One region of the Neobacillus sp. PVCKKU3 genome, then DNA from elsewhere that is predicted to be linked to it. Evidence: a T-box and tRNA genes for the amino acid it is inferred to sense, from the RefSeq annotation. Region 1 holds a T-box; the other holds one or more tRNA genes.

Evidence for each region. A T-box is a leader RNA that pairs with one kind of tRNA and senses whether it is charged. The one in region 1 lies ahead of ACNQGS_RS00170 (valine--tRNA ligase), so its partner is inferred to be a tRNA-Val.
Region 2: it has a tRNA-Val gene. The T-box ahead of ACNQGS_RS00170 (valine--tRNA ligase) is inferred to sense a tRNA for this amino acid. The anticodon was not compared.

The regions. Positions count from the first base shown of each region.
Region 1 is NZ_JBLVQN010000001.1:31,223-35,653, reverse strand. Features, by position in the region: gene ACNQGS_RS00170 (valine--tRNA ligase) at 1-2,012, opposite strand, end outside; T-box leader at 2,064-2,297, opposite strand; gene ACNQGS_RS00165 (O-antigen ligase family protein) at 2,409-3,725, opposite strand; gene ACNQGS_RS00160 (YszA family small membrane protein) at 3,917-4,105, shown strand; gene ysxE (spore coat protein YsxE) at 4,132-4,431, opposite strand, start outside.
Region 2 is NZ_JBLVQN010000014.1:113,378-117,808, forward strand. Features, by position in the region: gene ACNQGS_RS11835 (GNAT family N-acetyltransferase) at 1-366, opposite strand, end outside; gene ACNQGS_RS11840 (YjcG family protein) at 373-885, opposite strand; gene ACNQGS_RS11845 (alpha/beta hydrolase) at 1,015-1,737, opposite strand; gene ACNQGS_RS11850 (hypothetical protein) at 1,844-2,068, opposite strand; tRNA gene ACNQGS_RS11855 (tRNA-Val) at 2,231-2,303, shown strand; gene ACNQGS_RS11860 (hypothetical protein) at 2,386-2,862, opposite strand; gene ACNQGS_RS11865 (iron-containing alcohol dehydrogenase) at 3,117-4,310, shown strand; gene ACNQGS_RS11870 (aldo/keto reductase) at 4,393-4,431, shown strand, end outside.

The DNA of each region.
Region 1 (4,431 bases):
GAACGAGTTGTTTTCTTAGCCCCCTCATCTTCACCGTATAAAGGAAGCTTCGCCATTTCAATATACCAATCACAGAAGTCATCCCAGATAAAGTTATAAAGGGCACGGCCAACTTCACCGAATTCATACCGCTCTGACAGCTTTGTCACATGTTCGATTGTTTCATTTAGGCGTGTTAGAATCCATTTGTCGGCAACAGATTTTTCCCCGCTGAAATCAATTTCATCATAGCTGAGACCGTTCATATTCATTAAAGCAAAACGGGAAGCATTCCAAATTTTATTGGCAAAGTTCCAGGTTGCTTCAACCTTTTCCGTGCTATAACGTAAATCTTGACCTGGTGATGAACCAGTGGATAGGAAGTATCTGAGTGCGTCTGCACCGTATTTGTCGATAACCTCCATTGGGTCAACGCCGTTTCCAAGCGATTTACTCATTTTCCGGCCCTGCTCGTCACGAACAAGTCCGTGGATGAGAACATCTTTAAATGGACGCTCACCGGTGAACTCTAAGCTTTGGAAAATCATTCTGGATACCCAGAAGAAGATGATATCGTAGCCTGTTACAAGAACATCCGTTGAGAAGTACCGCTTGAAATCGGCTGATTCTGTGTCAGGCCAGCCCATGGTCGAGAATGGCCATAACGCTGAGCTGAACCATGTATCTAATACGTCTTTGTCCTGTTCCCAGTTTTCTCTGTCAGCTGGCGCTTCATGACCGACAAATACTTCACCTGTTTCTTTGTGATACCAAGCAGGAATGCGATGTCCCCACCATAGTTGTCTGGAAATACACCAGTCGCGGATGTTTTCCATCCAGTGCAGGTATGTTTTTTCGAAACGGTCTGGAACAAAGTGTACTTTTTCTTCCTTGCTTTGAAGCTCAATGGCTTGATCTGCCAACGGCTGCATTTTAACAAACCATTGTGTAGAAAGATAAGGCTCTACTACTGCTCCGCTGCGCTCAGAGTGGCCAACGGAATGCAGGTGATCTTCAATTTTAAACAGAACGCCTTGTTCTTGAAGGTCTTTAACAATTTGCTTGCGGCATTCGAAACGGTCAAGACCTTGGTATTTGCCGGCCTTTTCGTTCATAGACCCGTCTTCGTTCATGACTAATATACGCTCGAGATTGTAACGGTTGCCTAGTTCAAAGTCGTTCGGGTCATGGGCAGGAGTAATTTTAACAGCCCCAGAACCGAATTCCATATCAACATAATCATCGCCAACAATCGGAATTTCCCGGCCAACGATTGGCAGGATAACCGTTTTGCCGATCAAGTGCTTGTAACGGTCATCTTCTGGATGAACAGCAACCGCTGTATCCCCTAGCATCGTTTCCGGACGAGTTGTTGCTACTTCAATGTAGCCGGAACCGTCAGCTAACGGATACTTCATATGATAAAAGGCACCTTGAATATCCTTATAAATAACCTCAATATCAGAAAGGGCCGTTTTTGTGGATGGGTCCCAGTTAATGATATATTCGCCGCGGTAGATTAAGTCTTTGTTGTAAAGGGTAACGAATACTTCGCGAACCGCTCTTGAAAGTCCCTCATCGAGAGTGAAACGCTCGCGGGAATAGTCAAGTCCTAAACCTAACTTTGCCCATTGCTCACGGATATGGGAAGCATACTCTTCCTTCCACTTCCATGTTTCCTCAACGAATTTTTCCCTGCCGAGGTCATAACGGCTTTTGCCTTCGCTTTTAAGCTTTTGTTCAACCTTTGCCTGTGTCGCGATTCCAGCATGGTCCATACCCGGAAGCCAAAGAACATCATAGCCCTGCATCCGCTTTATGCGTGTGATGATATCTTGAAGAGTTGTATCCCATGCATGCCCTAAATGGAGTTTTCCAGTAACGTTAGGCGGTGGGATAACGACTGTATATGGCTGTTTTCCCTCATCATCTTTTGCTTCAAAAAACTTCCCTTGCAGCCACCATTCATAACGACCTTTTTCAATTGTTTGTGGGTCGTATTTGGTTGGCATCGTAATTTCTTTTGTTTCCAACTGAATTGCCTCCTTTTATCTTTTAAAAACAACAAAAAACCCCATTCGCCATAAAAGGACGAATGGAGTTGCTTCGCGGTACCACCTTTTTTCCAATCATAATGATGATTGGCACTTCATCGGATAACGGATTTCATCCGTCTTCTACTACTGGAGCCTTTTGACCTGTTCACAGAAGAAGCTCTTGGGCGACCTTCCGATGCTCCACTTAGGAAACCTTTCAGCTAATGGTTCCCCTCTCTAAAAGCTGGCTTTCACCGTACTCTTCCCTGTCAAAGCTTTCATTTTTGATTATATAGTTATACTACCCAAAAAACGGGGTTCACGTCAATCAGGTTAACCTTATTTTTTATAATTTATACTATATGCAAAACGGATACCGTCTGATTGCACTTATTAAGCTGTTTGATATTTTTCCTCTGCACTTCTAAGCGAATGACTACTTCTTTTCTTATTAAGGCAGGATTCTGCTTTGGCAAGCGTCATGCCGATGGTTGCCCAAAATAACGGGGCTACCGGGACAACACTAATATTAAAAAACGCCTGAATTAAGTAACCTGTAATCGCTGAAAACAAACATAATAAGATTATTTTTTCATTTCCCTCAGCCGCTTTTGCAGCTTGAAAGGTCCTCCTTAAAATAGTAGAAAGTAACAAAAGATAGACTAATAAGGCTGGTACTCCTAAGGTTATCGCCATATGCAAATATTCGTTATGGGCCTTATCCACTACCATGTCTCCGAATATTTTCTTTTTTTCCTTATCATTTGGAAAGACATATTCCAATGTGTCCGGCCCGGAACCAGTCCAAAAATAGTCATCGATTAATGGAAGGGATTTTCTCCAGATAAACAACCGAAAGGACCCAACTTGGTCGGTATTATCTTTTTCAACTAGCTTTTTAGAATCGGACACAACCGAACCTAAACGGTTAATATAGTTCCCTTGCTCCAAAACATTAATAGCAATGAATATTACCATAAGTGTAATGATTAATTTAGTCCAATTTTTCCACAGATGTCTTCTCTTAAAGACAACCAAGAATGAAATTAGTGTAAGTCCACAAAAGACTCCAACATATCCGCTTCTTGTCTGAGTGAAAAGCAATGCTATAAAAGCTAGTCCTATAATAAATAAGAAATAGGTTGATTGTTTTCTATTTTTGGCAGTTAAATAAAACGATATCGCGCCCAAAATAATTAAAACAAGATAGGATCCAAAAAAATTAGCGTTATCAAAAAACGAATAACTTCTCGGATCTAATAGTTTTGTGCTGTTCCTTGGGAAAAAATCTAAAAAATAATGCTGTAGAATTCCATATATGGATACAGGTATAGATACAATTGCCATACCTTTAAAAAGCTTCTGTATTTTGTTTACATCTAATATCTTATATGAAAATAAAAATATACTTAAATACGAAAAATACGTTAAAATTCCTTCATACCGATATTTAGTCCCATACAATGAGGTTTTTAAGTTAACTGAAAAAACAGTTGAAATGATTGCCAAGCAAAGAAAAATAACAACGATTAATTCCACTGATTGGTAGGGCTTTTTAAGATTAATTGTCCAATATTTTTTCCTTAATATGATATACAGCCAACTACCCAAAACAAAAATATTTAAATAAGCAACCTTTGGCATGGTATAACTCGGGTCAAATCCCCAAGGATAAATCATCAGCGGAAACAGCAAAAGAAACCAATACATTCAAATAACTCCTTATGTCACAAGTCCCGTGTAAAAATACCTGGTATTTCAATTACTTCTAATTATTCCATTTCTTTTCAATTTATTCAATCTGAATTTAAAACGGTAAGTTTTGGATGAATTATGGGGCATTCACACAAATTTTCGAATATACATATGATAAGGGTAAATTGGGAAAGGGGGGGTTTGGGGTGAGGAATTTCCATAAGTATAAACACCGTCCCTGGTTTAGAACGTTTCGGAGATTGTCCGGACAGCTGGTGGTCCCATTTATTATCTTTCAATTTATACGAACTATTTTTCTGCCAACTATTTTTGATGTCTTGTTATTATCCCTTTTTATCGTCATTGCCATTTCCATTTATTTTGAAATTATTTAAGGAGCCCTATGTGCAGATGAATCCTGCTATTGGGCTCCTTCTTTTGCCTGCTGGGCTGCCTCTTGGGCTGCTTTTTGTTGGTTCTCGATTTCCGTCATCCGCATCACAATATATTCGGTATTTTTTAAATGCCAATAGCGATGCTGCAGCTGGCGGACATATTTTAACTCATTTTTCGGACGAGGCTTCCGATAATACTTTTCTGCCATTTGGATGATGGGTATTGGGTAGGCCAAGTAGCTGTTGAATAATAATTTTTCCTCCGGCTTAAACGGAAAGTATTTAAAATAATGATAAACCAAACCAATCACATCATCGTTTCGTTT
Region 2 (4,431 bases), on a different contig from region 1:
AACTACCTCGTAGCCCAATTTTTCGTAAAAGGGGATGGCATGTGTCTGGGCGTTAAGTTTTAGCTTTTGGAAGTTTTTTTCCCGGGCATGGGATTCGATTGTCTCCATAATGGCTTTACCGGCACCAATGTTTCTAGCCTCTTTGAGTACACAAATTCGTTCAACCTTTCCATAGCCCTCAACATTTCGGAATCGTCCGGCCCCTACTGGACTGCCTTCATGGTACAACACAAAATGAGTGGCATCATTTTCAAATTGATCAATTTCCTCTTCAAAGGGGACGTTTTGTTCATCTACAAAAACTATTTTCCGAACTGTGTAGGCGTCCTCGAGTTCTTTTGGGTTTTCAACAACTTTTACTGTCACTTAGAACTATTCCTTTCCAAACCGAAATGTTTCAGAAACTGTCCAAGAGCCGTTATCCAACTGGTAGAGGAGATGGAAACGGTCAATCGTTTCTTCGTGGTCAATTCTTTTCATACGCAGCGACCCGTAAACATCGGAGTGTTCATCATTGGATAGATTCTGGCCAATTGTAATATGGGGAACAAATGCGTATTCCGGATTTTGTTCGCTAAATTCTTTATTAACTTCTGCATGTAAGGAAGTTAGTTCTTCTGTCGGCTCAACTTTAAAGTAAATAACATTGTTAACCGGATGAAAAGAACTCACTTTAGTGGTTTTTAAGGTGAAAGGCTGCGTGTTGCCGGCAATTTTCCGCAGTTTATCGGCGAATTCTTTCACATCTTCCTCAGTTGCTTCAAAGGCATTTTTTAATGTCAAATGCGGTGTAATTAAAGCATAATGCGAATCGTAGCGCTTGCGATAAGAATTTGCAAGGTCTTGAAGCTTTTTAGATGGAAAAATAACAACTCCAAATTTCATAGCGATACCTCCGTATTAAGTAATGGGTTCTATCATAAGTCAAGGAATGACAAGGAAAATAGTGAGTAAAAATGGGTACTTTTTATTATAACAAATTTTCTAAATATAATAAATAATTCAAATGGCTTACTAGAACATCATTTTAAGTGCCTGTCGTAAGTCTGGCTGCCAATAGGTCCAAGTGTGATTTCCATTAAATTCTTCATAAAAATAACTAAAAGGCTTTTTGGAAAGGACTTTTGAAAGCTCTCGATTGGGTGTCAGAAAATCGCTGATTTTTCCATCTGTTGTTTTCACTTCAGTTTCGAGTTTTCCTATGACATGATAAATTTCCAGTGATAACGGCTCTGTATAATGCTTGGCAGCTTCTAACACAATCTCGTCCACATAGGGAGATTGAAGCAGCACTTTCCCAAACGTATGCGGGTATTGCAATGCAGTCATTAAGGAAACCGCTGCACCAAGCGAGTCCCCTATAAGTGCTCTGGTTGTCCCAACTTGGTAGGTTGGATACTCACTGTCCAAAAAGGGGACTAATTCATGTGCAAGGAAGCGTATGTATTGCCGGTTTTGGTCTCCGGCAGGATGATATTTTCTGCGGCGGTCCTTTACATTCTTATAGGGTACCCCAACAATAATTAAATTTTCCATTTCTTTTAAAGAAAGATACTCGTCTGCCACTCGACCAATTCGGCCAAGCTGAAAATAATCACGGCCATCCTGAGCAATCAGCAGCGAGTATTTATATAGCGGTGAGAAATTGGCTGGAAGGTAAATGAGCAGCTGCATTTCTTCTCCAAGTTCATTGCTGTAAAATGTTTGTTCTGTAATGGTACCTCTTGGATAATCCATTTTGAAAAATCCCCCCGAGTTCAACTGTTTTACAAAAAGAATTTTACCATAATGAAAGTGGAAATGCAGATATGTGTGTAAGGATAAGGGGGGCAAGGCTTGAGGATTAATGCAGGTAACGGCTTTTATGATGCTGATCAGGCATGATGGAAAGAATATTATCCCGTTTAAAGGTACGGATTTGTTTCCGCAGCAGGCAGTAGGCGCGAATGTATTCGTCAGTTACTTCTTTAATTATTAATCTTCGCTGGGTAATTTCCTGGTTTTCGGCAAGATAAATCATCTCCAAAGGAATATTTTCTTCGATGGAACGAATAAACAGGCCATCCATTTTAAAACTCCTCCTTTCTATAAATCATTATAACCGAACATTAGTTCTTTAATCAATAAAAAGAGGAATGTGTGTTCTGTTTTTTTAGAGGGGTATTTAATGAAAAATTGTTATTGACTTTTTTGTTTTTTTTACTATAATAATATTTGTAGCTTAAATATTGATCTGTTAGCTCAGCTGGGAGAGCGCAACCTTGACAGGGTTGAGGTCGGGGGTTCGAACCCCTCACAGGTCATCATTAATCCTAACATCTGCTGATGTTAGGATTTTTATTTGTCTTGGAAATGATGGGAAAATAAATACTAAAAAAGCAAACTTTAATCAAAAGCTTGCTTTTTTGGTTCAGCGAATTTTTTTATTATAGCTTTTATAATAAACCCTACCACAACCCCGGGTATGACAAACAACATTGGCAGCCAGACTGGTCCAAACAGAACACCAAAGATTTTTAATTTCGGAGAATACATACAGCCGACCGTGACAAAATAAGCGGCAAATACGAAGGGAAGAAAGGAATATCTTTCACTGCCTCCGCCTCCATCCTTATACGCATCCCACATCGCAAAGAAATATAAGCAAGGATAAAACATCAGCCACTGATAATCAGTTAAAGCAATTGCCTTTTCAATCTCTCCATGAAAGCTTAGCATGATGATGGTATTGAAATTTGCTTGTGTATTCACCAGAATTTCTAAAAATACAAACAAGAAACCTTTAAGATATTTTTTATTTAATAATTGCCCAAACCCCGGAAGGGCAATGCTCCAAAATAACTTTTCAATTGGATTTGACAAGCCAACTTCCCCTTCCAAGGATATACCTTTAGGACTAAATACTCATTTTTAAAGTAAACATATATCGTACTAATCAGTTTGTCCCGGATTATCATGGAATATGACAGACAATTAGGTACGGTTCAATAATTTTTTATTGGTGCTTAGGCTCAAAAGGTTTTAAAAAAAATTGAAGAATATAACAAGTTTCAACACAATTCTTTTTCTCCTTTTGTTATTATGTAATCGTTTACATAGGAAGGGGGATTTTTTTGATGAAGGATATTGCTTATTTTAGGACTCCGCAAAGTATCGTTTATGGAAAACAGGCATTTAACCGAGTAGGAGTGGAAGCCGCAGGATTAGGGGATAGAGCGTTAATTATTTCAGACAAAGTCATGAATCACCTTGGCGTTGTTGATAAATGCAAACAGTTATTAGCAAATCATGGTGTTCAAAGCCGTGTATTTCTAGGCTTAGACTCTGAACCGACAGTCAACTATGTTTCTGAAGCACTTGAGCAGTTCAGTTTGGAAAAGTGTAATTTACTTATATCCATTGGCGGCGGCAGTTGTATCGATACCGCCAAAGCAGTTGCTGTATTAGTAACAAACGGAGGGGATATTGGTGACTATGCAGGCGGCAGAAAAATGGCCGAAGCGATGCCAATCCCGCATATTGCGATTCCTACCACAGCCGGAACAGGTTCAGAAGCAACTGATGTCACGGTCATTACCGACCCTTCCACGAATGTAAAAATCATGGTCAAACAACCGGCGTTCATGCCTTCAATAGCTATAGTCGACCCGCTCTTAACCATTTCCTCACCGCAGCATGTAACTGCCGCAACAGGCGTGGATGCATTAAGCCATGCCATTGAAGCATATCTTTCCAAAAAAGGGCATCCTATGACAGATTCGCTGGCATTATCAGCCATGAAACTCATTGTCCAAAATCTTTATCAAGCTTATACGAATGGAGAAAACCTTGAAGCAAGGGAAGCCATGTCGCTTGGCGCGCTTCAGGCAGGAATGGCGTTTTCCAATGCGTCTGTATGTCTGGTACATGGAATGTCGAGGCCGATTGGGGCGCTGTTTCATGTTCCACATGGGTATTCCAATGCCATGCTGCTTCCGGCTGTACTTGAATTTAGTATGGATTCCTGTATTCACAGGCTATCCGATTTAGGGGATATCTTTGCCCCCAACCATTCCAATCGTTCAAAAGAAGAAAGGGCGAAATTTGCAGTAGAATCGGTCAAGCAGCTATGTTCTGCTTTAAAAATACCGAATTTAATGGAGTGGGGAATCGACAGACATAAATTTACCGGCGCCATCAGTAAAATGGCCAAGGATGCATTAAATAGCGGCAGTCCAGCCAATAATCCAAAAGTCCCCACACAGTGGGAAATTGAACAATTATACCGTATATGTTATGAATATGATTTCTCGGTTAAAGAAATAGTATGAATGCTTCATTAAAGCCATTGTTTTTTTACAATGGCTTTTTTAATATGTAAGAAGGAAAAGTCAAAGAAAGAAGGAATTGAGTGTGAAATATATAAACATTGCCAATACCGATTTAAAAGCT